Regions from separate parts of the Bacillus sp. KH172YL63 genome, predicted to be linked through region 1. Evidence: riboswitches for the same ligand, from Rfam matches in the RefSeq annotation. Region 1 holds a riboswitch; each other region holds the start of a gene.

Region 1 (10,202 bases):
ATCCAATAGTTCTGGAACCATACAGAGAGGGAATGTAACATATATACCCCGATCAACCCGAGAACCAGCCCGGCCAATCCCGCAGGCTCCTTCGTCACCACATACTCATCGATCGCTTTCCCGACAAGGAACGGTCCGAGCAGCGCAGCCGCAGATGAAATGACGACCATCAAAATGACGAGATACAGAATCACTTTCATTTCAGAGAGATAGTGCCACAAACGCCTGAGGGTACCCTTTGCGTCTTTCGCTTTATCTTTCTTCCCCAACTTTTTACCGACATGCCTAGACATGATGGACCTCCCCCTCTCCGAACTGAGAATGATAGATGCGCTGATACAGACGGGATTCTGCCAGAAGGGTCTCATGGGAACCTTCTCCGATCAACATGCCGTCCTCAAGGAGCAGAATGCGATCCGACTCCATCGCTGTACTGATTTTTTGGGTGATGACCATGGTGGTGCATCGATATTGCTTCAAGGCGTGAAGCAGCCTGGATTCAGTTTTCAAATCCAATGCACTCGTGCTGTCATCCAGCAGCAGGATGTTAGGTTTCCGGATGAGTGCCCTCGCAATCGACAGCCGCTGTTTCTGACCGCCAGACAGATTGATCCCTTTTTGACCAAGGACGGTATCATACCCTTTCGGAAGATTCATGATCGTGCCATGAATCTGTGCATCCTTTGCCGCCTGGATCATGTCTTCCCGGGTCGCACCTTCCTTCCCCCATAGCAGGTTTTCTGAAACGGATCCGGAAAACAGGATCACTTCCTGAGGGACATATCCGATATTCCCCCTGATCACCTCCAAAGGAATCTTTTTGACGGGCCTGCCATCCAGTTCGACCGTCCCCGCCGTCGCATCATACAGACGGGGAATGAGCTGGAACAGGGAGGTTTTCCCCGACCCTGTCGCACCCAGCACTGATACGGTCTGACCTGCCTCCACTTTAAATAAAAGATCCTGGAGTACTTCGCCCCGGGTGGAAGGATAGTGGAAGGAAACATCTTGAAAGCGAATGCTCCCCTTCAATTCCACTGCCTCCCGGTTTACTTCTTCCCCGTCCATCAGATCGACTTCCGTCTGAAGGACTTCTTCGACCCGGGCGGCTGAAGCCCTGGCCCGGGAAAAGCTCGTGATGATAAAGGAGAATATCGAAAAGACCGAAGAAATCCTCGTGACATACGTGACGATGGCCACGATTTCCCCTACACCCGCTCCCCCTGCAGCAACCTCGATACTCCCGAACCACAGTACGAAAAGAAGGGCGATATTCATCGCAAGCATCAACAGGGGCATGATGATCTCCATGAAGCGGAGGGCAGAGACCGTCCGATCTTTCAATTCCCCACTCGCCTCATGAAACCTGTTCTCTTCATATCGGCTCCGGGTATATGCCTTGATCAGCCGGATCCCCGATAGATTCTCCTTCATGACCTCATTCACTTTATCCAGACGGGATTGAACCTTTTCAAACAGGCTCCATCCCTTTTTCAACACCCATAACAGAAACACCCACAGCACTGGGATCACAAGCAGTAAAACCAGGGACAGACGGGCATTCACAGTCAAAGCCATGATCGTTGATCCGATGACGAGCAGCGGGGCCCGGAGCATGATCCGAAGACTCATAAAAATCGTATTTTGCAGCTGCCTTACGTCATTCGTCATCCTCGTGATAAGAGACGCAGCCGGAAGTTTATTGAAGCTTGCAAACGAAAACGATTGAACTTTCCGATACAGACGATCCCGCACATCATAACCAAACCCCTGACTCGTATGAGCGGCAAAAAACGAATTCGTCACCCCTGAAACGAAGGCAAGGAGAGACATCCCGACCATGACCGCCCCCCACATCAGCACAACATCCATATCTTCTTTCATGATTCCATCATCAATGATCCGCGCCATAAACAGCGGATTCAACAATTCCACGGCAAGCTCTACAAGCATCAACGTCCAGGCTATCGCCATCGACACCTTGTAAGGCTTCAAAAAATGTATGACCTTCAACTCGACACCCCTCTTACGTCAAACTGTTTTCTATATGTGTACCATTTTACCGTTTTTTAGGTCTTCGGGGTAGTTGGGAGCCTCCAGGTGACCGAAGGCAAAAACAGCTTTCCTCATTGTCCAATAAAAAATGGGCCTCTCGTTTCCGAGGGCCCATTTCTTCAATCAATCCCAATAAAACCAACTTTCTCAAAATCATTTAGCGAATACGCAGTGATCTCGCTGTGTGAAACGGTGTAAAGCTCTTCATCAATATAGATGAGCCGCTGGATTTGGTTCTCCCACTCTTCATAGAGCTCTTTTTCGGTGAACTTTGCCCTTCTTACGATGCCTTTTTCAGGGGTGATTTCATAAAGGAGTGCGCCCTGATAATCAAAATCCAGCTCGCGGCTGCTTTTTTCTTTTTCATCGTAAACAGTGACCGGAAATCCATAAAGATTTCTCTCTCTCATATGCAATAAGGCTTTATGGTCTTCCAACAGAGTAGAATGGGTCCCGCTTCCCCCGATGATTTCTGTGTCCATTTCTTTTGGATTCTCGAAATCGGTGATATCAAAGAGAGACATTTTCATTCCATTTCGGCTGACTCTAGGCTCATCGGACATTTTCTCACTGATCACTTTCGTATCGTAGCCGAATCCGATCAGGTGATGCTCATCAATCGGGTGAAGATAGGTGCTGAAACCGGGTATTTTCAGCTCTCCTTCCACTTTTGGATTGGCAGGATCCGATGTATCGATAACAAATAACGGATCCACCTGCTTGAAGGTGACGATATACGCTTTATCTCCCATAAATCTGACCGAATATATTCTTTCCCCCCGTGCCAACTTCTCTACTTCCCCAACCTTTCTCATAGAGGAGTCTAATATATAAAGCGAATTGGATGACGGGTGATCATCGTCCCACGCTTCCCCTTCTGTCGTGGCGATCCGGAAATTTCCTTCGTGCTCATCCATCGAGAATTGATTCAACACCCGTCCGTCTACACTCCCTGATGCAGTATAGCGGATATCCCCGTCACGGACGGCAAACTTATGAATCCCCGTATCAGCAGACGCCCAATCTCCGTTTTCCCTGTACTTTTCAACGGCGACGTACAAGTTTTCTTCTGACATGTAGACATTCTGTCCGCCGCCAAGATAGGTTTGAACCGTAATAGAAGCTTCCGGCTCCTCCATATCCAGGCTTGTAATCAATGTGTACTGAAGCGATTGAGATTGTGGGAAGTACTGTATATCCTCTGCAGGTATCCTTTTCATTCCCTCCCCATTCAAACTGTCCTTCACCCGGGGCCTCAAGTCCACCTCATCATCCTGTTCAAGCATCCAGTAGTTCGGGGACATATTTGAAATTAAGTAAATATGAGAATCGACTTTCCTTGATGCCACATACCCGCCTTCAAGCTCCACCTCTCTGAGAAGGGCGGGTTTCTCCCTGTCCGAGATATCATACATCATCGCGACCGTCATCCCTTCAACCGGCATGATCGGCGGACTGGACTGCCGGTCTCCCTTTTCATAAAAAGGGGGTGACCAGCTCGTGCCGATGACAAGCAGCTTATTTTTTTCCACAAAGAGATGGTGGGGGTTGAAATTTTCTTTAAACGGAAGTGTCGAGAGCACCTTCAAAGGCTTTACCTCCGTAATGACGAGCTTCCGGTCCGTCAGTTGATAAATATACCGGCCGTCTGTCTTCACCACATCTCCCTCATCGACACCCTCAACCTGATTATTCGTTCCTGAAAACTCGGAGGTCGATTGAGAAGATTCCATTTCTGCAGAATCCTCAGCCGTTTTCGTTTCCAACTCCATCGTTCTAAATAAACCGGCATGCTTTTTATTTTCTTTGATGATTTTCTTAAAATAATTCGTCAGTGCCTGTTTCGATTGTATGCTTGGTAATTGCGAGGTGACGGTAAAGGGGATTTCCGTGTCTCCATCATACGAAAGGCCCCATGTGGTTTTCACTTTTGGAGAAATATGAAGGATGAATCGTTGCTGTCCTGACGGATATCCTTCTGATGGCGGGGCCACCTCCAGGGACTTCCGGTCATCACTCAGCGTCAGGGAAACGTCGACCCTCCTGCCGTCTGAGTCTTCAACAAAGATGTTTTCCCGCGTGACGGTATTTTTGCTAAGAGCCTTCGAGAACCGCAATGTCCATGCGTCATTCTCCATCAAAAGAGACTCATCAGCGAACTTCCCATCCGTCTCTACTACAGGCCTCTGGCTGTACACAAACGTCCCTAGCGCTAAAAGCAGAACAACAGCTGCCATAATGAATAAGTACTTTTTCCTCATGGTATGACCCTCCTATACGTCTTATTAGGTCATTAGACGTTGTGAAGGGGGATTCGTTACATGGGGAGTTGTCCGGGTTTAAGGGAGGAATTGTGGTGGAAAGCTTTTTGAAAATAGGTTTTTGTTTTTATGTAGGGTTTAGCGAGGTATGTGAGAGGTGGCGGACTGATCAGAGAGTTAAGAACTGGCTGTCTCATTTGTGAGGTGGTTTTGACAAGTTATGAGCCGGAAGCTTGAGTTATATTGGTGTTACTTATATGTGATCTCTTTGTCGAGAAATCGTTGGCAATGAGGATTTTAACGGATATGCATATCAGAGTGTCTGCCTCTTTTAGTTTTATGGAGAAACGTCCGAATTCAGCTGTTTTTTTGATGAAAAATCGATTTCCTGCTCATATCCAACCAGAATCCACCTTATTGAAGACTTGTCGAACCCTTCAGACAGACCAAAACCGGCTCTCTCCCTCACTTATGAGCCGGTTTCCACTATTTATGATCCCCTTTCGAAAAATATGAGCCGGATTTTTAATTTATGAGCTTGAATTCTGATATATGAGCGTGATGCTCGATATATGATCTCTTTGTCGAAAAATCTCTGTGCGAGGCTAAACACTTATACGATATTCATATCCAAGTGTCTGCCGCTTTACTGGTAGTTTATTTTTATAGAAAACCGTCCAACTTTAGCTGTTCTTTTGATGAAAAATCGATTTCATGCTCATATCCAACCAGAATTCACCTTATTGAAGACCTGTCGAACCCTTCAGACAGACCAAAACCGGCTCTCTTCCCTCACTTATGAGCCGGTTTCCACTATTTATGAGCCGCTTTCGAAAAATATGAGCCGGATTTTTAATTTATGAGCTCGAATCCTGATATATGAGCGTGATGCTCAATATATGATCTCTTTGTCGAAAAATCGCTATCGCAACGACGAGCAGTACCACACCCCCATGCCAACCTCAAAAAAAGACCTCACACAAGCAAGGTCCGTCCCTCTATCTCATTCGCCGGGCGCTGGCGTTCAGTTTGGCGTTTCGGATGAGCTGGTTGATGACTTCGGAGAAGATGAGTCCGATGGCGATGGAGCCTGAGATCATGAAGGCTTTGGCCGCCAGGTTGATGGCAGCGTTGTAGTCGTTCTGAACAAAGTTTCGCATTGCATCATAAGCAAGCCCTCCCGGAACGAGGGGGATGATCCCGGCAACAGAGAAGATGATGACCGGGGTTTTGTACATCTTTGCAAACACCTGGCTGACCACGGCGACGACAAAGGAGGCAAGCAGCGTGGCAAGCACGGTGTCTGCTTCGTTCAGGATCATGATGATATAGATGATCCACCCAAGCATCCCGACAATTCCGCATTTGAAAAGGGATTGTTTCGGGGCATTGAAGATGATGCCGAATGCCGCTGCGGAAATGAAGCTTGTGATTAATTGTTCGATGATGAGCATCCCTTTTTCACCTCAAATCTTTCTTAACGTTTTTCACTCTACGTGAGCGTGAATACGACCGCGATGCCCGTGCCGATCGCAAAGGCGGTCAGGAAGGCTTCTGCCCCTTTTGATAAACCGGAGACGAGATGTCCGGCCATGAGGTCCCTGACCGCGTTCGTGATTAACAGTCCGGGTACAAGCGGCATGACGGATCCGATGATGATCTTATCCAATTCCTGTCCATATCCGAGCTGTACGAAACCGAAGGAAAGCATCCCGATGATGAAGGACGCCAGGAATTCTGCAAAGAACTTGATCGGTACGAAGCGGTGGAAATAGATCAGGCTTGTAAATCCGATGCCCCCAGTGATCAACGCCGGGATGAAATCCTTCCAGATCCCCTGGAACATGATGAGGAAGCAGCCGCTGGCGATCGATGCTGCCGCGACTTGAAGCAGGAGTGAATAAGACAGGTCGGATTCATCCAACTTTTCAAGGGCGTTGTACGCTTCTTCAATCGTAAGGTGGCCCAGGCTGATCTGCCGGGAGATGCTGTTGACGAGGGTCACCTTTTCAAGGTCCGTTGAACGCTCGTTGATTCGAATCAGCTTCGTTTTTGTCGGTTCAGACGTTTCAATCGAGAAGATGATCCCGGTCGGGGTCACGTAGCTATGGGATTCGGAGATACCATAGGAAGCGGCGATCCGCATCATCGTATCTTCCACCCGGTAAGTCTCGGCCCCGCTTTGCAGCATGATCTTCCCTGCGAGGAGGCTGACCTCCATAATGTCATATCTTCTTATCATTTTTGCTTCCATACGATCTCTCCACACGTACTATTTTTTGAATAGGTTTAGTTTATCGGAAAGAGAGTGTGTAAGCAATGAGGAACATCATGATTTAACGGAGATTTAATATGAGAGGCTGAATATGATCTCTCCTCAAAAAAAGACCGGCCCCAAAAGGACCGGTCCGGCATATTAAGAAGCTTTGCGGGTCATTTCCTGACGTGCTGTACGCACTTTGATCAGTCTCGGTGCGATATTGGTGATGATCACCAGTGTCAGTGCACAAAGGATCGCCGAGCCGAGCATCGTGATGCCGTTTACGACGAATGAGAAAAGTACCGGAGACATATCTTCCGGTGCATATTCGGCAAAAAAGATAAAGCCTGCGATGAAATGCCAGAAATACCTCGCCAGGCTGCCTAAAAACGTAGCAAGGATCACCCACAGAATCGCTTTGGATTTTCTGTTCTCTCCTAATGCCGATTGAATTCTACCGGAAAGGAGCCCGGCAAATCCGATGAAAGCGAAGGCGATGAAATACTCGATCACCATTTGGACAGGTGTCGCAATCCAGGCGTCTCCGAGGGCAATCTGCAGGATCCCCCAAACAAATCCTGCCAGGATACCGGCTGTCATGCCTCTTCGATAGGATAGTAGAAAGATCGGCACCATCGCGATTGAAATAGAGATGCTCGGTGACAGTTTAATAGAAGGAAGCAGATCAAGGATCACAGCGAAAGCCGCCATCAATGAAGCTTCCAGCAGTACGACAAGACGTAAATTTTTCATAAAAAAATCCCCCTGGAATATTGAACCGAAACCATAAAGGGGGAATGAAGATACAGCATGAATTAGACCATTCATTGCTTATTTTCCACATCCCTACGCTAGTCCTAACTAACAGGTTCAGAGGGTCAGAACAATGTGTTCACTCTCAGCTTTCGCTCCCCTTGTGGTTACGTTCATTAAGTTATTATTCATTTATTATACATGATTCGTGAAAGATTGAAAGAAAAATAGTTTGTATTTCTAAGGAGTCTCACTGAGGGGATCATGCATGATGATGACAGGCATTGATTTAGGAGTGACCATAAAGCCGTATACCCTGCCATCCCTGTCCTTATAGGCGACAGAGTAATCTTCGAACTGGGGTGAATATTCCACGTTTTGGTATTCGAGGTCAAGTTCTTGATATTTCAAGCTCACATACATACTGGCGGCGAATCTTGCTGTCAAATGCTGCACGCTCGAGATCCGGTTGGCGATGATGAAGATGATGATGGCCAAAGTGAGCAATAAGACTTTCTTCGCTCTTGATATCCTGATCAATCTACACTCCCCCTTCCTTAAGACTACTATACTCTTATTCCATCTATTATATGCCTATCCCCTCCCATGACAAAAGGGCTGCTTCAACTGCAGCCCCCATTTTCACTATTAAATATGCATCTATTGAATCGGCATGAACCTTACGCTCCAGTAGCCGTCTTCGTCCTTCACCATCTGAAAACCGCCTCCACCTTCCCTTCCGTTATCATATTTGATATATCCAGTTTTATCACTCGTTTGAATGAATTCTCCGCTGCCGATCCCCTTATAGGTTTGCAGAATATGTTCCTTTGTAGCCCGGTGTGATGCGGTCATATTCTCATCTTCTTCCTTTGACCACTGAACAAATTCACGTCGGTCTGTGTACAATTCATAAACAAGGTCCGGTCGTCCGTCCAATAATGCCTGCACATAAACCTTTGCAATACTGATCGGTGACAGTCCGTGAAGATGGACTTCGGTCGGGTCTTCTGCAAATGCCTGGTACGCTTCCTTTTCCTCCACCGTCAAAGAGAATCCGTCATTATCGCTTTTCTCGATTTCATTGTGTGAAAATGGCATCACCACGCTGAACTTCCATCCGTGATCAAATATCACCCTGAAGCTTTCGACGGTCACTCCATCCCTGTGCCCGGCATTGGGAATTTCATAGGTGACATCACCCATCGTGTCGGTTGTCTTCACTTTGACCGCTAACGTATTAGTCCACATATCATCGCTTTGATAGGCGACATCCGGCTGCGCCAGTTTCCCGTCGTGCACCACAAAGGGATGATCCTTGATCATTTGCCGGGCAGCGTCGACGGTAAAGCTTTCGGCCAGGTAGCTGATCACCTTTTCCTCTGAATCAAATGGCTCACTCATATATCGGTACGTTTCGCCTTTATACGTAAATGTTTCTCCACCCTCATCATTCAGGATGGAATCATAGCGGTTGAACGCCACTGCGATCAGTTTGTCGGCGAGCGATTCACTGAGTTCAGTTACTTCCTGGGGAGCCGGGTCTTGTTTCACAATGTCTACCTGCTGTTCTGCATTCTGCCCGTCTTTACCGAAATCAATCAGTTCAACTGTAAAAAGGATTCCCGCCATGATAAATGCTGCCGCCAGCAGATTCGGGATCCACCTGCCCCATTGTGGCCTGCTGATTTTCTGACCTTCCATTTCTTCGAATAATTTGGTTTTCAGCTCTTGCTTGAATGCTTTCCGCGGAGCAAGATCTGGTCTGTTTTTCAAAGACTGAAGAAATTTATCATTGGATTTTCCGCTCATGTTCCAGCACCGCCTCTCCAATGGAATGTCCCAGCTGCTTCTTCAACAATTTGATTGCCCGGTGATAATCCACCTTCACCTTCGATGGCTTGCATTCGAGGATGGCTGCGGTTTCTTTCACAGAGTATTCTCTTAAACCCCTGAGAATCACGACATTTCGATAATCGGGCTTTAATGTTAAAAGGGCCTGCTGCACCACTTCCCATTCTTCGTTCTTTTCCATTTCTTCATCAGGAATTCCCTCTTCACTCCTCCGCAGATTCAAGATGACGTCCGGCAGCAGTGAAATGAGTTTTCGCTTTCGATAGTGGTCAATGGCTGTACGCCTGGCAATGGAGATAATCCATGTTTTCGGCGAGGAATGATGATTGAAGCTGTGGTAGCTTTTGAACACCCGCATAAAGGTGTCCTGCGTGAGGTCTTCTGCTTCGGATTGATTGTTGGTGAAGTAGAGTAAATAATGATACACATCATTAAAATACGTTTCGTAAAGTTCTTCCAGCCCGGCATGATCTTCTTTCAATGGCCACCCCTCCTTTACTGTCCTTATTAGTCGTTTGATCGGATGGAATGGTTTCAAGTGTGGGGATAATTTTTACTTCGGGACCCGGCTTGTGGTGCTAATTCTCTTTTTACTTAATCATTTATCGATGAATTCCCCAATATTCCTTTTCATTAACAGTCTGAATAACAGAATAGAAGCACCTGATAATCCCCATATTCCCATCAGAATAAATAGAGCGGATCGATCATAAAATATCATTCCTAAAACGAACATGATAAAACAGATGAATATTCCACTCACGTGAAGCATACATTTCTTTTTCTCCATGGCGTATCTTCCCCTCCTTCAGTGTCCAGTGAACAGCACTCACCACAAAGAAAAAAGAGCCGTCCACTACCAGCTCCAAACTTTGTTCCCGGTGATTGTTCATTCAATCTGTTAAACGATCGTTTAGTCCGTTCAGGGTTGCTGTTGTCACGTTTTCAGTTCTTAAACAAACGTTTGTTTAATTTTCCATCATGCCGGTGAGGCGGCCGATTTGGCTGTTCAGTTCGTC
Region 2 (10,202 bases), 1.6 Mb from region 1:
CCGGCCAAGACGTTGAGCAGGGTGGATTTCCCGCACCCGGATGGCCCTAACAACAATACTTTTTCCCCTTTTTCAATAGTCAGGCTGAGATCTTTAAACAGAAGTCGTTCAGATCCGGGAAATTTAAGCCGCAGTTTTTCAATATGCATGAGGCATCACTCCTTTATAAATCGAGTGCATCATACTCCTCCTGATCGACCCGGCGCACCAAACTTGTGACGCCTGTTTTTTCAAGGGCTCTGACGAGGAAATGGGAGCCTATACCTGCTATTAGGATTGCTCCTATGATTCTTGCAGTAATGAATAAGAGTAAATTCCAGAGAACAAGGTCCCCCATATACCCTTTCGCATAATCCATGAAGATCGACCCGATGGCGGAGCTGACCGCGGCGGTGCAGATGACCAGGATGTCATAGCGTTTATATCGTGTGGCAAGGAATACAAGTTCAGCCATCAGCCCTTGTATGATTCCGAACAGCAGGACCTCAAGTCCCCATTCAGAGCCCATCAGGAATTCTCCTGAAGATGCGGCGATTTCCGCCAACAGTGCCACCCCTGGCTTGCGGATAATCAAGAATGCGACCATAGCCGCCATGAACCACATGCCATAAATCAATTGATCCGCGTGTATACCGAAAGGCTTCAGCATGTTATAGAGGGGACCCCATACTTTGTAAATGACCCCAAAAAGAATCGAAATCACAACCGTTACCAATATATCCGTCAATTTCAACTTAGACACGGCCGGCACCTTCCTTCCGGTTGAAAGCAAGGGTATGTTCATACGGCCATCTTTCAAGTGTATAAGCCATTTCCCAGAACTGCAGTTCATAAATACTGCTTAAGATAAAGTTTTCTTTCATTCTATCTTTATCTGAGGCTGACATCGTTTCCGCCAACGTGTCCAGACGCTCGATCTGCTCTTCCACCAGCTCCCGGAACCACTCTCCACCATAGGCGGCAATCCATTCCTGATAAATCGGTTCCTCCGGGGTACACGATTTCAAGTGCTCGCCAACCTCATAATACAGCCAATAGCAGGGAAGTATGGCGGCAAGGATATCTGCAAGCCCGCCGTATTGAGCGGATCGGTACATATGTGACGTATATGCATAAGCAGTCGGGGCAGGCTTGAACTGTTGCTTTTCTTCTTCTGTGATGCCCAACCTTTTCGAGAAATTCGCATGAAGTGAAAGCTCTGCTTCATTTGTCCCGACAGCGTGTGCTGCCATCCTCGATGTCGTATGTAAATCGGTTGCTTTCGATGCGCCTAACGCTTGTACCTTGGAAAAATGGGAAAGATAATAAGCATCCTGGAGCACATAATACTTAAAGTTTTCCAACGGAAGCGTTCCGTCGCCGATCCCTTTTACAAAGGGATGGTTGAAGCTCGCCTCCCAAATGTCAGTGACTGCATTTCTTAATTCAGCTGTAAATGTCATGATTCTCTCCTTTTCCAGACGACCCGAACTAGGCACAAAAAAGCCACTTTCCATGATGCATGCAGCATACAGAAAGTGGCTTGAGATCTCTTTGATCATACATGATGATACGTGACCGTCAAACACCACTTCCCTACGCTGGTCTCAACCAGATCAGGTTCAAAGGGTCTCAAAGTCATACTTTAATCTCAGCCTTCAACAAGGCACCCCTAGTGGATCGTCTTATGAAATTTGTATTCGATGTAATCGTACCATGATTCTATTTCTTGTCAACTAAAAAAAGAATTTCTTTTCGTTCAAGAGGGACGGACCTCTTATTCAAAGGTCCGTCCCTCCAGGCTATTTAAACCATCCTTTTTCTTTTGAGTGGGTGATGGCTTCTATGCGGTTTTTGACTTCCAGTTTGTCAAGGATGGCAGAGATATAGTTACGGACGGTCCCTGTTTTCAGGGAAAGCTCATCGGCGATTTCCCGCGTGTTTTTTCCGTGGGACACGAGTTCAAGAACCTCCTTTTCCCGGTCGGTCAGCGGATTTTCTTCACTGTACACATCATCGATCAATTCAGGTGCATAGATCCGCTTTCCGTCCATGACCAGCCGGATCGAGTCTGCCAACTCTTCGCTCGGGCTGTCCTTCAATAAATATCCTTTGACCCCGCCTTTTAACGCGCGCTGGAAATAACCTGACCGGGCAAATGTCGTGAGGATAATCACTTTGCATTCTTCCCCTTTTAATTCCTCTGCTGCTTCCAGTCCGGTTTTCTTAGGCATCTCGATATCCATAATGCAAATGTCAGGTTTGAGTTCATGGACGAGTGAAACGGCCTCCTCCCCGTTCGCCGCTTTACCGACCACTTCCATATCGTCCTCCAAACTGAGCAATGATCCCAGAGCACCGAGCAGCATTCTCTGATCCTCTGCTATAACGATTCTTATCATGCCATTCCCTCCCTATCTACCTGCTTGATTACTTTAGGCACCTTCATGATCAATGTCGTCCCGTGTTCTGAAAGTATTTCCAAGCTTCCATTCACAAATTCAAGCCTTTCTCTCATCCCGATCAAGCCACTGCCCTTCGATTCTGTATAATCCCCGGAGATCCCCCGTCCGTCATCCTCCACCGTGATGATCATTTCCTTATCAGAATCTTTAATATCAAGACGGCACACAGATGCGCTGCTATGCTTGACCACATTCGTCACGGCTTCCTTTAAGCACATACTCAATATATTTTCCATAAACAAAGAGGTCTGTGGCAAAGCCGCCGGTTCTGCCATTTTGAATTGAATGTCGGCCGCTTTTAATAATTGCTTGATGCGGACGATTTCGTCTTTCAGCCTGACGCCCCTCATCTGGGAAACCATTGTCCTGACTTCGCTCAGGGCTGTCCTTGCCGTCTGCTGGACATCCCTAAGCTCACTTCTTGCCTGTTCAGGATCTTTGTAGACCAGCTTTCTTGCAAGATCACTTTTCAGTCCTATGAGTGACAGCTTTTGACCGAGTGTATCGTGCAGGTCCCTGGCGATTCTATGCCGCTCTTCCTGTTTAACCAGGTCAGAAATCCGTTTATTCGCATCCTCCAGCTGATCCTCAAGCAGCACTTGCTTGTTCCTGTTGTAAATATTGAAAGGCAGGAGGATGACGCTGATCCAAATGATCAGAATGAATGGAAACTGAGATAAAAATAACTCATCCTGCAGCACAAAGTTGTAGTTGATCGAGGCTGTCGTTAGGACGAGGTGGATGATGTACAGTGTCAAGAATGCTACCCGGTTCTTTATATTCCCGTTGTAATAGGCGATATAAAAAGCAAAATAGATGAAATTGAACTGAATCGTCATCGTGATCGATATCGCGATCAAAATCGATGTCCATAAATATACCGGCCAATCCCTCGATATAAAAGCAAACCGTAATGAAATAAAGAAAAGAATCGTTAAGGTGATTCCCACTGCGATTTCAATCGTCGAGGATGATTGAAAGATAAAATAAAATGGCAGGATAGAGATGATACTCCATATGTAAGGAGATATACCTGAGGCCCGCTGAGTGGTGATAAGCTTTCTTGGCAATTGCACGTTAAACCCTCATTTTTTAATCATATTTCATGCTGGTCTCCTGTATGATCCCATTCATGATTGGATGTCCATAAGTGCCCGACTCAGTAAAGAGCGGGTCAGTATTTCCTGGATTTAAGGGATTTTTGTTTCTGCATAACCTCATAGGATTTATGAATGATATCCGTCAGCACGTCACCTTTATACACACGGCCGATTTTTGTATTCTGCTGATAGTATTCGACGATTTCATCCAATTTCTCTGAGGTTTCTTTATCTACCCTTACATTCAACTGCATTCTTCCTTGATCTGACAAGGTTTTTCACCCTCTTTCGTCATTATGATATCAATTGCTAGCACTTTGATATCATAAGTATAACAGATGCTATCAACATGTTACATGGTGATTTTTTATCATATGGGTGTAGGTTTCCTCATAGAGAAAAAAACACCCTCCACCATCCGATGGAAAACGGAGATGAAGGGTGCCTTATTACCTGATGTGTTCCTTGCAGTAAGAGAGAAGAAGATTTTCTTCCTCTTCCTCTAATTCAAAATCAAGGAATTCTTCAGTATTTCGTTCAATGATGGTTGATTGAACAAGTCTTTCTCCGCTTTCGTCACGGACAAAAATAGCCTTTATGTAAATACCCTGTTCTGAATAGAGTTCATCGTCTTCCGGAACTTCGATGTCGAAAATAACTTCATAACGATCCCCGCTCAGGATACCGGTTGGGTCTTTAAGCTCTTCTACTTGATGATGCGTGATATTCATTCATTTAACTTCCTTTCAGTGAAAAACATGATTCTTGCTTCTACCCATTATACACTTATGATCAATCATTTAGAAATAATAGACTTGAATGGGCATCTGCCTTCAATTTCGTTATAATACAACTGAAGCCCGATCAATAAGGAGAGAGTGTATGAATTCAAAAGAAATGCAAGAGAAAATCATCCAAAACTATCAAAAAGACGAACATATGATGATCCTCGTGTTTGCACAATGGTGCGTCAACCATGATCTAGATCCTGAAGCCCTGTATCGTAAAGCTTATCCTGAACAAAGTGACAACCCGGCGCTGCAGCAGGGAATCGACCTGACCGTCCCGAAAGAAGAATCAGAAGATATCCCCGACAGCACCCTCCTCGGCGTTCTATCTTTATTCGGTAATGACGACCTGGCGTTTGTGGTGACTGAAGAAATCAATAAGCGTCCTACAACCCGCTGATGATGATCGGCGATGGTAATTCCGAAGGCGGAAGATGAGCGATTGCTCTTTTTCCGCTGAAGGAGCTTAATGACGCCTGCTTTTTTGCTGAAATTACCGCTTTGCACTTCAATTATCTTCAGAACTGGCTCCATTCCGTTGGGAAATCCCGCCTGAAGTTGATGGCTGATAGCGATATTATCGACTTTGCCCTGTATTTTATCGAGTTTTCAAATATATTTTCGACTTCTGCCCATATATTATCAACTTTCCGATTATTTTATCGACTTCTTTGCTTATATTATCAACTTACATATATTAGGATCCTCCGACCCGCCCTTCTCAAATTCAATAAACGCTTCCCCTCACATAAAATCAAAATAATATCGAATGATGTGGAAGAAAATCGGTGACGTATAGGCGAGGCTGTCCACCCGGTTAAGATAGCTTTCTTTAAGTGAAGTGAATTTTTCTTGATCACCAATCAGCAGGTCCCGCTTCAGCACAGATATCGTCAAGCTTCCGATAAATCCGCTGATGGCAATGATCAATCCGGACAGGATGCCGAATGTCTGATCAAGTGGTGTCAGTACTGGATAAAGGATATAGGATACCACCGTTGTACATATTACCGCAGCGAGAAACCCTTCCCACGTGATGACCGGGTTTGCAGTAGGCACCACCTTGCGCTTTCCTAAATAGATGGAGACCACATACTGAACGATGTCGCTCACTTGGGTCAAGACGACAAGAAAAAGGACAAGATTCCCGCCATAAACAGGGGTTGCGACCTGATAGTAAGCAAGGTGGCTCAATCCGAATACCATCAGCATCAATCCCCATTGAGTCGAACTGACCGAGCGGAGAAACCCAAGGGTCCCTTTCCCCAACAGGCGTGGCAGGGGCAGCAGCAGGAAGACATATACAGGGATGAAAACGATGAACATCCCATACCATCCAATATATATCCACCAAAATTGAATCGGGATGGAAAGGTATGCCCACAGAAAAATCCTCCGGTCCGCCTTCCTTGTTTTCATCATGGAGAAATACTCCTTAAGTGAAAAGAAGCATAGCATCATCAAAGACAGCATGCTGATCACTGGATTAAACAGTGTAGCAAGACAAAAGATCGCAAACATCCCCCACCATGTTTTGAGCCGCAGGGATATCCTCGAGAAATCTTTCTCCCCTTGCTTTTTTTGAATGATCAAAAATAACACATTCACTGCGACCATCAGAATGAAAATGGTCAATAAAGTCCAAATGGCCGTCTCCATTTTCTTCCCCCTTGATTTGTTTGTATTCAGCTGATGGAATTACTGTATAATTAAGCATATGGGAATTTCTACTACTTTTAAAGGGGGAATGAGGGTGGAAGAAAAATATATTTATATTTTATTAACGGATACAGGTACACTCTTCACCAAATCGATCAAAAAATATACAAAAGCCCCTTACAATCATGCTTCGATTTCCTTTGACCCAGACTTGAGTGAACTGTACAGCTTTGGACGGAAGCACCCGGATAACCCGATAAATGGCGGCTTTGTCAAAGAGGATATCTTTCAAGGGACATACAGCAAATACCCCCATACGACATGTGTGATTTACAGATTACATGTAACGGAGCGGGAAATCGCGAAAATGAAAAGAATCTTAAATGTCTTCAAGCGGAGCAGGCATAAATTTCTATACAACCTCCTTGGTGTCTTCGGCGTTTCCCTTAATGAACCAGTGGAATTCAGCAATTCTTATTTTTGTTCGCAATTTGTAGCGGAAGTTCTCCAAAGATCCGGAGTGAGACTGTGGGATAAGCTGCCTGCCCTGGTCACCCCTGAAGATTTCAGATCCCACCCGGACCTTCATCATATATACGAGGGGAAACTATTCGAGTATGGTCCGATTAAGCAGAAGAGAGCAAAATAAAGCCAACCCTAATGTTCTAAAGGATTGGTTTAAGAAGAAAAACCTTACATTATACCCTGATTAGCGTCAGGAATAACAGTGTAGATAACACAATTTTAACAGCAAAAACCCAGATAAGATGGCTCTGGGTTTTTACAATTTCCAACATGGTATTCCCGTAATAGTAGAACAAGAGCTATTCCGAAAGATTTGTCAGTTCAAAGAATTCAGGTTCTGGTTTCATGATTTTCGTTCCTTTTTTTGATTGAAAATAAATTTCTTTATCATTTCCATAATAAACATTTATTTCAATATTCCCGAAATCTATGACACTGGTTTTCTCTCTAGTAGGTACCATCTCATAATCCCTGTCGATTGCCTTATTTATTAGTTGTTTGATGCCCTCGACCTTAGTTCTATCATCTATCACAAAGCAATCTTCCTGATTTAAGCTTTCATGAATACAAATGTTGTTTGGTACCTCTTCAATCCAGGAAGTGGATTGATTAATAGGAGTCCGATCAAATATGACCTCGGTTTTATCATCTAATTGATTATAAGTTGCTGAAATCCATAACTCCCCGTCAAAACCTTCTTTACTCCAATGTGAATCAAATCCAGACGCATCATTTTCTGCATCGATATCATCCAACGCTGACTTGGCACGTTCCATTTTCCAGCCAAGGGATGGAAGTTTACTCATATAAAAGTCGTAAATATCCTCCCAATGATTTCCCTTTATGACATAGTAATGGCCAGCTGGTTTTAAATTCTCAAATAAAGGAATGTCTTTGTGCTGCTCTGGGATGATCGACATGTTCTCATGAGTGTCATCAGTGAGTTTATGAAGAGCAAACCAACTTATTGCAATCAATAATGTGATCCCTACAGACAAAAATAAACTTTTTTTCCTCACATCATCACCCCTTGATCACGCTTCATTAAACTGACCGGAAATGGATTCACCATTATCACTTTTCCTTTCTGGAGCTCATTATGGCAAGAAAAGGGCGCGGATCGACAAGTCATCTAATGTACGAAAACATTATTATCACAACAAATAAAGCAGGTCTAATTCCTCTGCGGAATAGCCTGCTATTGTTCATGTTATTTGTCATTTACGTTGTCAAAACGGGACCTCTAAACTATACTCGCACGGAGTTATTTTTATGCTTCTTCCACTGTCTGAAGAAGCTTGAATAGAAAATCAAAGATCAGTTCATAAACGGCGTGCATGCTCAGTCCTTCATTGAATCCGGGGTGGTCATTCAGTGTGAAATTCAAGTCCCATAAGCCGTCTTCGCCGTTGAATAACAGGTCATACGAACTTTCATCCTGAAGTGTATCCTCGAGGAACAGTTCAATTTCTTTCCGGTGTTTCTTTTGAAGTTTCAACCCGAGCATGGCGTCATACGTGCCGAATACATCGTCCACTTCGATTGACACCGCATCGGCCCCAATCACTGTAAACCAAACCGACTCAAGGAATACGAACTCATTTTTATGCTCATTCAGGTAGGTAACAGGCTGATCAAGGAAACTGGCCGTTTCTGTACGGATCGGTTCTTCTGTTTCTTTATCACAGCGTTCAATGAACGCTTCTTCAAAGCGGGGGCTTTCTGGTGAAAGGACTTCTCCTTCAGATATCAAGCCATTTTCCAAAGCGTACCCACGTTCTGGTTCGAATAAAGTTACTTTGGGCTGCGCCGCTTTTTGTTCTTCGATATATTGTGCGATTCGTTTTTTTAACATTTTCTGACCTCCAATATTTATACCTCTTTTATGTACTCCTTCAATTCCAAGTATACAGGACAGTGATCGCTCCCGAGGATTTGTGAGTGAATCTCTGCTCCATTGATTGAAGGGGATAAGCGTTCTGATACGATGAAATAATCGATTCTCCAGCCAATATTCCGCGCACGTACATTGCTCATGTATGACCACCAGCTGTAAACATCATCTTTTTCTGGATGAACATGGCGGAAGCTGTCGACAAACCCTGACTTCAGCAAAGCTGTCATTTTTCCCCGTTCTTCTTCAGTGAAACCTGAATTCCCCTTGTTTGACTTATCGTTTTTCAAGTCGATTTCTGTATGGGCGACATTTAAATCCCCGCAAAGGACGACCGGTTTGTGAAGATCCAGTCCGAGTAAGTATTCCCTTATCGTATCTTCCCATTCCAGGCGCTCGCCAATTCTGGAAAGATCTCTCTTGGAGTTGGGGACGTATACATTGACTAAGTAAAAGTCGGCGAATTCACAAGTAATGATTCTGCCCTCCGGTTCCCGCTTTCCATCTTCGAAACCGTAAGTCACTTTCAAAGGCTTTTGTTTGGTAAATACAGCTGTACCAGAATAGCCTTTTTTCTCTGCGTAATTCCAGTACTGATGGTATCCGTCCAGATCCAAAGAAATCTGCCCTTCTTGAAGCTTGGTTTCTTGAAGACAAAAAATATCCGCATCCATTTGATGAAAATAATCCAGGAACCCCTTCTTAACGCATGCCCGTATACCATTTACATTCCATGATACTAATTTCATTGTAATCTAAAAAACTCCTTTTCTCTATTCTTCATCTCTTATTATCCTACCATATTTTAAAACAAATCCGTTTATTATACCGGAATAACTTAAGGGAGAAACTGATATTATACCGATATAACAACAGGTTCTTCTGGTTATTTTCACCCGATAATGAGGAGGATTCATCAATGTGGAAGCCGTTTAAATATGAGGATTTCGTTCATGTTCGAATACTCACATATCAGGCAAAAAGAAATCCCCACGCCACCGTATCCAATGAAGGATATCGGACCAACGTGAGGATTTCCGTTTTCATATGTTTATCTTTATTTCGATGGGTGCTTGCCGGTAGAAGGTTTTTTCTCAATTGCTTTTCTTGTTGACCCTTTCACGCCAAGTTTCTTTTCAGCCTTGGGTTTATGGGAATCTGAAGGCTTCTTTCCTTTCGGCGTACCTTTCGGCGTATTTTTTCTGCCTTTTTTCTTAGCCCCCTGGCGCTTGCCGGAACTGTCTTTAAGTGAGATCGTATTCCCGAGATTTTGCTTTTGGAATCTCGCATTCAATACTGTCTCAATCTCATCGAGCGTACTACGTTCCTCGGTGGAATAAAGTGTATAAGCAAGGCCGCTTTCCCCTGCTCTTCCCGTCCTTCCGATCCGGTGAATATAGGTGTCTGCATTGTCAGGCATGTCGTAATTAAATACATGGCTCACCCCTTCGATATCCAATCCCCTCGAAGCGACATCCGTTGCCACCAGCATCGGGATTTCACCTGTTCTGAACTGCTCCATGACGATTTCCCGTTTTTCCTGTGGAAGATCACCATGAAGCTCTGCCACCTTGTATCCTTTGGATGTGAGTACTTGATATAACTTCGTCACCCGTCGCTTCGTTCTGCAGAAGACGATTGACTTTGACGGCTTAAAAGCATCGATCAGTTGGATGAGGGTATCCTGTTTCGCCCGATCCACTGTAAAGATGGCAAATTGGTTAATCGAAGTGGACTTTTCAGCATGAGTCACCTCGATATAGTGAGGGGATTTCATGTATCTGTTCGCTAA
Region 3 (10,202 bases), 610 kb from region 1:
TTGCATATGCGATCCCCTTGACCGAAGCGGCAAATAGCCAGCTGTTAGCAAATCTGTCATTCGGCATTGCCATCGTCATAGGGGGATATCGATTATTTGAAACAGGGTTGAAGAACCTCTTTAAATTAGAGTTCGATATGAGGACCCTGATGACCATTGCGATCATTGGTGCAGCAATCATTGGAGAATGGGGGGAAGGTGCAGTCGTCGTGATCCTCTTTGCAATCAGTGAAGTGCTCGAAGCCTACTCCATGGATAAGGCAAGGGAATCGATCCGGTCGCTCATGGATATCGCACCTCAACAGGCGCTGATCCTCCGAAACGGCACAGAAGTGAAGATTGATGCAGAAGATATCGAGGTCGGGGACATCATGATCGTCAAACCGGGCCAAAAGATCGCCATGGACGGAGACATTATCGAAGGGGCATCCTACATCAACCAGGCTGCGATTACCGGTGAGTCTGTCCCGGTGAGAAAGGGCAAGGGAGATGAAGTGTTTGCAGGGACGCTGAATGAAGAAGGATATGTAAAAGTGCTGGTGACAAAGCGCATTGAAGATACCACTCTTGCCAAAATCATTCATTTAGTAGAGGAAGCACAGGGTGAAAAGGCACCTTCCCAGGCATTCATCGATGTATTCGCGAAATACTATACGCCTGTGATCATGATCATCGCGTTTCTTGTCGCAATCATCCCGCCGCTATTATTTGGCGGGGAGTGGTCGGTGTGGGTATATCAGGGGCTGTCTGTCCTAGTCGTCGGATGTCCATGTGCGCTGGTCATTTCCACCCCGGTGGCCATCGTGACGGCCATCGGAAATGCCGCGAAAAACGGCATCCTGATCAAAGGCGGGGTGTATTTAGAGGAATTGGGGCGTTTGAAGGCGATTGCCTTTGATAAGACGGGGACGCTGACAAAGGGTGAACCTGTCATAACTGATGTGGTGACTGCAGGTGAAATGGAAGAGAGGGAATTGTTGACGAAGATGGCTGCCCTCGAATACCATTCACAGCATCCGCTTGCCCATGCCTTTTTGAAAAAAGCCGATGAAATGGGGCTGAACTATAAGGAATGTGAAGTGTTTGAGTTCCAATCCCATACGGGTAAAGGAATCAGTGGTGTGATTGATGGTGAGAGGTATTTCCTTGGTTCTGATGATTCTTTGAATCCTTCTTCTGTTGATATGAAAAAGCTTCAGGATGAAGGAAAGACTGTCATCGTATTTGGTACAGAAGGCAGACCTCTTGCCATGGTCGCAGTGGCAGATGAAGTAAGGGAAACGAGTGCATCTATTATAGGTGAACTTCACCGGATGGGTGTCGAACAAACCGTCATGTTGACAGGTGACCATGAACATACGGCATCATCGATCGGCAAACAAATCGGAGTCAAAGATATCAAGGCGGGACTCCTACCTGAACAAAAACTTGAATTTGTTAAACGATATATGCAGACGTACGGGAAAGTGGCCATGGTCGGGGACGGAATCAATGATGCCCCAGCCCTTGCCGCGTCTACTGTCGGGATTGCGATGGGGGGAGCCGGTACAGACACAGCCCTGGAAACGGCAGACATCGCACTGATGAATGATGATTTAAAGAAATTACCTTATATTATCGGCTTAAGCAGAAAGACGCTTGCGATTATCAAGCAAAATATCACATTTGCCATCGGCATCAAACTTCTTGCCCTATTACTGGTCATCCCCGGGTGGCTGACGTTGTGGATTGCCATCTTTGCCGATATGGGCGCAACGCTGCTCGTCACTTTAAACGGGCTGAGATTATTGAGAATCAAAGATAGAAAGTGAGGGATACCCAATGGGTCACGATCACAACCATGGACATAACCAGAATAAGAAAGCGTTATTCATCAGCTTTGTATTTATCTTCACCTTTATGATCGTTGAGGTGATCGGGGGCATCGTCACAAACAGCTTAGCCCTTCTTTCAGATGCCGGGCATATGCTCAGCGATGCTGCGGCACTTGGCCTGAGCCTTGCAGCATTTTATATCGGGGAGAAGGCGACTGATAAAGGGAAGACGTATGGTTACAAGCGATTTGAAATTGTAGCCGCATTCCTAAACGGCATCACCTTGCTGCTGGTCTCTCTTTATATCTTTTGGGAGGCGTATCATCGTTTCATCGATACGCCGACGGTTTCTCCAACGATGATGATCATCGCCGTTATCGGTCTGGTCGTGAATATCATCGTGGCATGGATCCTGATGAGGGGTGACACAGAACATAACCTCAATGTCAGGAGTGCCTTCCTCCACGTTCTCGGAGACATGCTCGGTTCTGTCGGTGCCATCATAGCGGGTCTGTTGATCTATTTCTTCAGCTGGAACCTGGCAGATCCGATTGCATCAGTCATTGTAGCCGTCCTCATCATCATTTCCGGATGGAGGGTAACGAAAGATTCCATCCATATCCTGATGGAAGGTTCCCCTGAACACATCGATACTGAAAAGGTGAAGTCAGATTTATCTCAACTCGGGGGCGTACTGGAAGTGCATGATCTCCATGTCTGGTGCATCACTTCGGATTTCACGGCATTGAGCTGTCATGTCGTAGTAGGGGAAGAGGTGGACAGGGACCGCATCCTTGTGGAATTGTCCCACTTCCTGGAAGAAGAGTATGATATCCAACATACAACGATCCAAGTCGAAGGAAAGGGTGTCACAGAAGGTCACCATCACGTTTGTACGTAAACGCTCACCGTATAGAAAAATTTTCAACAATCATGTTTACTCCCTTCAAGAATTGGGGTATACCCTCAACTGGAGGGATTGTCATGTACCATCAGGAAACAACACTTCAACAGAAAAAGACACCTGAATTTAAAAAAGACTTTTATATTCAACAACTATTAAGAATCGGTGTATATAAATCTTTCGGGAAACAACTGTATGAATTATCAATGGACGATTTGCAGGATGTTTACCTGGAATACTATATTGGCGGAGAAATGGCTCAATAGAAAAAAGACGGACCTTTTAAATGAAAAGGCTCGTCTTTTTTTATGGTTCTTACCGCTCTTTAGGGAAACAAGTGAATCTAACATTCATCACGGTACATCATGCCCCATGGATGACTGGAGGATCTCAAACCATTGATCATGGTTCAAGGTGATGTGTTGAGAGTCGATTGCACGCTGGATACGTGCTTTTTTGCCGGATCCGACAATCGGCATGATGTTCGCAGGATGATTCAGGAGCCAGGCATATAACACCTGATCGATTCCCTCGGCACCCGTTTCTTCCTGGACTTTCTTTAATGTCCCTTGAAGGCGCAGCGCTTTCTCGTCTTCCCCTTTAAAGATCGCCCCTCCTGCCAGCGGTGACCAGGCCATCGGTGCGACCCGTTTCTCCTGGCAGTGATCCAAGGTGCCGTCTTCGAAGTTTTCCAGATGATAAGCAGACAATTCAATCTGGTTGGTGATCAGTGGGAAAGGAAGATACGATTGAAGCATGTTCCACTGGTGCTGTTTGAAATTGGACACACCGAAGTGTCGTACCTTTCCTTCTTCTTTCAGCTGCGTGAAGGCCTCTGCCACTTCTTCCCCGTTCATGAACGGATCGGGGCGGTGTATGAGTAAGAGGTCGATATAGTCGGTGTTTAGATTGTGAAGAGAGTGTTCCACCGACCTGATAATATGCTTTTTGCTTGTATTATAATGATGTGTCTTATGTTCAGGACGATTGCCAGAAGGAAGCACGATGCCGCATTTTGTGACAATCTCCATTTTCTCACGTAATGAAGGCTGTAGTGAAAGTGCGTCACCGAAGAGGGCTTCGCACGTATAAGATCCATAAATATCTGCATGGTCGAATGTAGTGATGCCGCTTTCAATATTGTGCTGAATCAAGGAAAGTGTATCTTCCTTCGATTGCTTCCAGTCTGCAAGTCTCCACAAACCATGGATGATCCTTGAAAATGATAAGTCCTCAGACATTTGTACTCGTTGCATTTCTAAACCCCTTTTCAAATGGTATGTAGATATTCTTTCAAGTCATACTAAACGTATATTACTACGTTCTGAAAGGAAAGGAAAATGATAGCGTCCATCCAGGATATTTTACGGAGTTGGGAACTTGGTCCCCAATTGATAGTAGCCTCCCAGGTCGCACCAAAAGTGTGGAGGGTGAAGAGTGGGGGAAAGGTATTTTATTTAAAAAGAAGAGGGAACACACATCCCTGGGGACCTTCGGATGAGCTTGAGCTGGCCGCCTATCTGAACGGGAAGGGGATCGCTGTTGAATCGCCCCTGTTGACCCGGGCCTGCCAGCCGGCACTGAGGGTTGGGGAAAAATCTTACTTGTTATACGAAGCACTCGAAGGGGAACCGTTGAAGGAACCAACACTTTCTTCCCTGACAGCCATAGGGGCACACTTGTCAGCCTTACATGTGCACTTGGACAAGTATCCCGGCCAGAGCATCGTCAGCCGGTGGGAAATTGAAAGACATACCCGTCAATGGGTGGATGAATGTGGCCACCCCCCGATTGGGAAATGGGCAAGGGAAGTGCTTCTGGAATTAAAGGGAAAGATGGGACGATATAGTGAATTACCCTGTCAGCTTGTACACAGTGACCTGAATAAGGGCAATATCTTGATGAAAGGTGGACGGGTTACCGGCCTTATTGATTTTGAACGGGTGAGAAAGGCTCCCCGTATAGCCGACATCGGCTATTTCCTGGCAGGCAGGCTGAAGGAGGGAAATGTGCCGGCTTCATCAGGATCCGTCGCTGCGTTTTTGAAGGGGTATGAGGGGGCCGGTGCTGCTCTGACACCGGAGGAAAGGAGGCTGCTGCCATACGTGATCCTTACTTTTCTCTTGCAGTACACATTATTTTATTATGACAGGGGCTGCTTTTCACTTGGCTCAGTTCTCACAACGATAGTGGAAGATTTTCTCGGTACAGGGGTCATTTCAATAAAATGAATAGGTAATACTTGAATAACCACCTTTTCTATGGCAAAGTAGGGATGAAGATAACGTGTAATTTCATATACTAAGTGTAGGGGAACCGGTAAGGCCGGTTGAGATTGTATCCAGCAGATACTGACCCTTTGAACCTGAACTGGCTGATACCAGCGTAGGAAACAACATTCTCTTAAACGATACATACATTTGTTTAATGATGCGTCCTAAAGCTGCTGCTTGGGGCGCATTTTTGTCGTTCCAGCCCTGCTGCTGGGGTTTCCTTGCCATTGTTCCGCCTTCATTTATTTTAAGGCTACGTTATCATTGAGTATTCAAGGAGGAATCATCATGAAGAAATGGTTAATGATCATCAGTTCCGTGTTTCTGCTGACTGCCTGCGGCGGCGGTGGGGATACTGCGGATGAAAAAAAGGAAGAGTTGAAAAAAGTCTCGGTCGTACTGGACTGGACTCCGAATACAAATCACACGGGGCTGTATGTAGCCAAAGAGAAGGGCTATTTTAAAGACGAGGGCCTTGATGTGGACATTATCTTACCAGGAGAAGCAGGTGCCGATCAGCTTGTCGCTTCCGGTAAGGCTGAATTTGGCGTTGGGTATCAGGAAAGTGTGACACAGGCAAGGGTTCAGGATGTTCCCCTTGTATCCATCGCTGCCGTCATCCAGCACAATACATCAGGATTTGCTTCGCCAAAGGATAAGGGGATTGCAAAGCCTGAAGATTTCGAAGGGAAAAGCTATGGAGGATGGGGTTCCCCTGTTGAAAAAGCCGTGATGACTTCCATCATGAAGCAGGAAGGTGCAGATGTAGAAAAAGTGAATTTCATCAATATGGGAGACACCGATTTCTTTACAGCCGTCAAACGTGATGTGGATTTTGCCTGGATTTATTATGGATGGACAGGGATTGAAGCAGAGCTTCGCGGTGAAGAATTGAACATGCTGTATGTGAAGGACTACTCGGACAAGCTGGATTACTACACGCCAGTACTGACAACGAATGAAAAAATGATCGACTCGGACCCGGAAACAGTAAAGGCGTTTTTGGCCGCAACATCAAAAGGATATCAATTCTCCATCGATCATCCGAAAGAGGCAGGGGAGATCCTGCTTTCCTCAGCGCCAGATTTAGATGAAGAATTAGTCTTGAAAAGCCAGGAATGGTTAGCCCCGAAATACAAAGATGATGCAAAAAGATGGGGAGAACAGAAGCTTGAAGTGTGGGAAGGCTATGCTGACTGGATGTATGAAAATGATCTGTTAGATAAGAAGCTTGACAGCAAGCAGGCATTCACAAACGAATTTTTACCAAAATAAGAGGTGAACGGTAATGGGGAACTCACTCGTAAGTATACAAATCATCCCGAAGACAAAAAACGGGGAAGATGTCATCCCGTATGTAGATGAGGCGATTGCCATCATTGAAAAGTCAGGTGTCCGTTATGAAGTCCATCCGTTGGAAACGACGATGGAAGGCGATCTCAGTGAATTATTCAAAGTGATCGAAGAAATGAATGAACGGATGGTCGAGCTTGGGAGCAAAAATGTCATTTCTCAAATCAAGGTGCTTTATCAGCCGGACGGCATTGAAATGAATCAATTGACGGAGAAGTACAGAGGATGAGGCAGTGGATTTCAAAAGGATGGAGACCCTTCTTGGTCCTCATCCTTTTATTCATCATCTGGGAAGTCAGTATAGGGATATTCAAGGTGCCAACGTGGTTGATGCCAGCACCATCAGATATTTGGAGTGAGGGGATTTCCTCTTGGGGGGAATTTACCGGTCACCTTACCTCCACCACGCTTCTGACGGTCGTTGGATTTGTGATCGGATGTTCATTCGGAATCGGAGCGGCAGTAGCCCTCCATCTCCTTCCGAAAGTAAGGGAGGCCCTCTATCCACTGATGATCCTTTCTCAAAATATACCGATCATTGTCCTTGCGCCACTCCTGGTCATTTGGTTCGGATTTGGTTTGCTGCCAAAAATCATCGTCATCACCCTGATCTGTTTCTTTCCGGTAGCAGTATCGGCATTGGATGGGTTCAGACAGACAAATGCTGAATACATCCTCTATATGAAGATGTCAGGGGCGACGAAGGGGCAAATCTTCAGGAAAGTGGAATGGCCCCATGCCCTCCCGTCCATTTTCTCAGGCTTGAAAATCTCGGCTACCTACAGTGTGATGGGGGCTGTCATTTCTGAATGGCTTGGTGCCCAAAAAGGGATCGGGGTATATATGACCCTGGCATCTTCTTCTTTCAGGACCGACCGGGTGTTTGTCGCTATCTTCATGATCATGGTTCTCAGTCTTGTATTCTTTTCGATCATCGTCTGGCTGGAAAGAGTCTTGATCAAGTGGAACCGAAAGGAGGAAGAGTAATTTGACCACACTATCGATTCAGCATATGTCTAAATCCTTTGACGGTGAGCGGATATTGGAAGACCTTTCAATCACTGTGAAGGAAGGGGAGTTTGTGTCGATCCTCGGTCCTTCAGGAAGCGGTAAAAGTACGTTATTTCACGTGATCGGCGGGTTATTCACTCCGGATGAAGGGGACATCGTACTTGACGGCGCGTCGATCAATGGAAAGCGGGGGGCAATCAGCTATATGCCCCAAAGTCCGTCCCTCCTTCCATGGAGAACGGTGCTTGAAAACGTGATGCTCGGTCAGGAGCTTCACGGGAAAAGGGACCGTGAAAAGGCGATTGGCATGATTGAAAGGGCCGGGCTGACTGGATATGAGGATGCTTATCCGGCCGACCTGTCAGGTGGGATGAAGCAGCGGGTTGCATTTATCCGTGCCCTCGTCAGTCCACAGCCTTTCCTATGCCTCGATGAACCCTTCTCTGCACTCGACGAGTTCACGCGCCTCGATATGCAGAAGTGGCTTCTATCCTTGTGGGAGGAAGATAAAAGCTCAGTCCTGTTTGTTACCCATAATATCGACGAGGCATTATTCCTGTCCGACCGGATCATCGTTTTATCGACCAGGCCGGCAAGGGTTCAGAAGGCATTCAAGGTGCCATTCCCCCGCCCTCGCAGCGAAGACATCCTTCTCACGGAAGAATTTTTGAGATGGAAGGCAGATATATTCCGGGAGCTGTCCCATTATGTGTAATCACTCCCTTATCGATGCCCATATCCATCTGGATTTTTATGACGAAATCGAACGGATGAAAATCCTTCAGGAACTCGATCTTTATTCGGTAGAAGCGCTGATTTCAGTTTCTTTTCATCTCGATTCCTCAAAACGGAATCTGGCATTTGCGAAACGTGACAACCGGGTCAAGCCGGCAGCCGGTTTTCATCCGGAGCAAGAGCTGCCATCTGAGAAAGATGCAGACGAACTTCTCCGTTTCATTGAATGTCACCACCAGGAGCTGGTTGCGATCGGGGAAGTGGGATTACCCTATTATAAAATGAAAGAAAATCCATCGTTGCCCCTCACGCCGTATATTGAGCTGTTAGAGCGCTTGATCATCACCGGGAAAAAGCTTGATAAGCCGATCATCCTCCACGGGATCTATGATCATGCACCAATCATATGTGATCTCTTGGAGAAGCATCATGTCCGTGATGCCCATTTTCACTGGTTCAAAGGGGACTCAGACACAGTGGCAAGAATGATTGAAAATGGTTATTTCATATCAGTCACCCCGGATATTCTCTATGAACCGGAAATTCAGGACCTTGTCAAAATCTATCCAATCACAGGGCTGATGGTGGAAACGGACGGTCCATGGAGGTTTGGCGATGTTTTTCTCGAAAGGATGACACATCCAGGCATGATGCACCGGACCATCGAGAAGATAGCCGAATTGAAGGGTATGAAAGAAGCAGAGGTGTATGGACAGTTAATCAAGAATACGAGAAAATTTTACAGAATTTAGGGTTAGTGTAGATCCGAACGGTGATGGTTCCTTTAGTGGAATGATAATCGTTCGGATTTTTTGACGCCGTTCAAGTATAAACATCTTTTTCCATCATATTTCTGTCACCATTGACAGAAAATGATAATAATCAACCGAAGGAAAAGGTGAAAATCATGGAACTGAACAGTCAAAGTATGTCTTATCAGGCCGGCGATGTTGTATATGTCATTTATCGCAATCCCCACACGCAGAGTGTGGCAAATGTACAGGAGGCAGCCGTTGTGCATGATCCCGGCAATCCTCATGAATTGGCATTATTTTTTTATGAGACGTATTACCCGTTAACAGATGAGATCGCCGTCTATCCAACCGAGACTGAGGCAGAAGAAGCATATAGCCAATCTTTTGGAGACCTTTAGGAGGGGATGAAGGAATGGTAAAACCGTTTGTACCTCAACTGGTCTATTTCGAACCGAATGCATTGGATTATCCGTTGGGAAAACAGCTGAAAGAGAAATTTGAGAACATGGATGTGGAAATCAGATATACAACCTCACACAACCAGGTCCGGAATCTGCCAGGGGATAATCATTTCCAGAAATACCGGATCGCCAAATCCACATTGGTCGTAGGAGTCAGGAAGACGCTCAAATTCGATACGTCCAAACCGTCGGCGGAATATGCGATTCCATTTGCGACCGGCTGCATGGGACACTGTCATTATTGCTACCTGCAAACGACGATGGGGAGCAAACCGTATATACGGACCTATGTCAATGTCGATGAAATCTTTGAATCGGCCGATCGATACATCGCAGAGCGTGCACCTGAATTTACACGCTTTGAGGCAGCCTGTACTTCTGATATAGTAGGAGTGGACCATCTTACTCATTCACTCAAGCGGGCAATCGAGCATTTTGGTGAATCAGAATACGGAAAGCTCCGTTTCGTCACGAAATTCCATCATGTCGATCACCTTCTCGATGCGAAGCATAACGGGAAAACACGATTCCGGTTCAGTATCAATGCCGATTATGTAATCAAGAATTTCGAACCGGGCACCTCACCGCTGGATAAACGGCTGGAGGCTGCAGGGAAAGTGGCGAAAGCCGGATATCCCCTCGGTTTCATCGTGGCCCCTATTTATCTTCATGAAGGTTGGAAGGAAGGATATCAACAGATGTTCGAGCATCTGGAAGCCCACTTGCCTCAGGAAGCGAAAAAGGATCTCACTTTTGAATTCATCCAGCATCGTTTCACAAAGCCTGCCAAAAGGGTGATCGAGAAGAACTATCCCATGACCAAGCTTGAATTGAATGAAGAAGAGCGAAGGTATAAATGGGGGAAATACGGAATCGGAAAATATATTTACCAGAAG

The links. Region 1 has a riboswitch for thiamine pyrophosphate ahead of thiT (energy-coupled thiamine transporter ThiT). Riboswitches for the same ligand answer to the same signal wherever they lie in the genome.
Region 2: it holds a riboswitch for thiamine pyrophosphate, as region 1 does, so the genes downstream of both, tenA (thiaminase II) here and thiT (energy-coupled thiamine transporter ThiT) in region 1, are expected to answer to the same signal.
Region 3: it holds a riboswitch for thiamine pyrophosphate, as region 1 does, so the genes downstream of both, KH172YL63_RS05295 (ABC transporter substrate-binding protein) here and thiT (energy-coupled thiamine transporter ThiT) in region 1, are expected to answer to the same signal.

What each region holds. Positions count from the first base shown of each region.
Region 1 covers NZ_AP022842.1:444,301-454,502, reverse strand. The annotation lists gene KH172YL63_RS02305 (ABC transporter ATP-binding protein) at 1-293, opposite strand, end outside; gene KH172YL63_RS02300 (ABC transporter ATP-binding protein) at 286-1,974, opposite strand; gene KH172YL63_RS02295 (beta-propeller domain-containing protein) at 2,175-4,316, opposite strand; gene KH172YL63_RS02290 (threonine/serine exporter family protein) at 5,315-5,770, opposite strand; gene KH172YL63_RS02285 (threonine/serine exporter family protein) at 5,809-6,570, opposite strand; gene thiT (energy-coupled thiamine transporter ThiT) at 6,733-7,329, opposite strand; TPP riboswitch at 7,403-7,501, opposite strand; gene KH172YL63_RS02275 (hypothetical protein) at 7,570-7,869, opposite strand; gene KH172YL63_RS02270 (DL-endopeptidase inhibitor IseA family protein) at 7,990-9,141, opposite strand; gene KH172YL63_RS02265 (RNA polymerase sigma factor) at 9,122-9,721, opposite strand; gene KH172YL63_RS02260 (thioredoxin family protein) at 10,152-10,202, opposite strand, start outside.
Region 2 covers NZ_AP022842.1:2,006,453-2,016,654, forward strand. The annotation lists gene KH172YL63_RS09950 (ABC transporter ATP-binding protein) at 1-149, opposite strand, end outside; gene KH172YL63_RS09955 (ECF transporter S component) at 164-784, opposite strand; gene tenA (thiaminase II) at 735-1,442, opposite strand; TPP riboswitch at 1,556-1,663, opposite strand; gene KH172YL63_RS09965 (response regulator transcription factor) at 1,782-2,381, opposite strand; gene KH172YL63_RS09970 (sensor histidine kinase) at 2,378-3,514, opposite strand; gene KH172YL63_RS09975 (hypothetical protein) at 3,619-3,816, opposite strand; gene KH172YL63_RS09980 (DUF6509 family protein) at 3,994-4,275, opposite strand; gene KH172YL63_RS09985 (hypothetical protein) at 4,427-4,732, shown strand; gene KH172YL63_RS09990 (phosphatidate cytidylyltransferase) at 5,077-5,991, opposite strand; gene KH172YL63_RS09995 (hypothetical protein) at 6,086-6,640, shown strand; gene KH172YL63_RS10000 (hypothetical protein) at 6,816-7,535, opposite strand; gene KH172YL63_RS10005 (branched-chain amino acid aminotransferase) at 7,787-8,371, opposite strand; gene KH172YL63_RS10010 (exodeoxyribonuclease III) at 8,389-9,159, opposite strand; gene KH172YL63_RS10015 (DEAD/DEAH box helicase) at 9,468-10,202, opposite strand, start outside.
Region 3 covers NZ_AP022842.1:1,056,255-1,066,456, forward strand. The annotation lists gene KH172YL63_RS05270 (heavy metal translocating P-type ATPase) at 1-1,811, shown strand, start outside; gene KH172YL63_RS05275 (cation diffusion facilitator family transporter) at 1,822-2,715, shown strand; gene KH172YL63_RS05280 (Fur-regulated basic protein FbpA) at 2,799-2,984, shown strand; gene KH172YL63_RS05285 (aldo/keto reductase) at 3,072-3,974, opposite strand; gene KH172YL63_RS05290 (phosphotransferase enzyme family protein) at 4,059-4,949, shown strand; TPP riboswitch at 5,018-5,127, shown strand; gene KH172YL63_RS05295 (ABC transporter substrate-binding protein) at 5,280-6,266, shown strand; gene KH172YL63_RS05300 (MTH1187 family thiamine-binding protein) at 6,280-6,573, shown strand; gene KH172YL63_RS05305 (ABC transporter permease) at 6,570-7,331, shown strand; gene KH172YL63_RS05310 (ABC transporter ATP-binding protein) at 7,333-8,070, shown strand; gene KH172YL63_RS05315 (TatD family hydrolase) at 8,063-8,842, shown strand; gene KH172YL63_RS05320 (transcriptional regulator SplA domain-containing protein) at 8,998-9,243, shown strand; gene splB (spore photoproduct lyase) at 9,258-10,202, shown strand, end outside.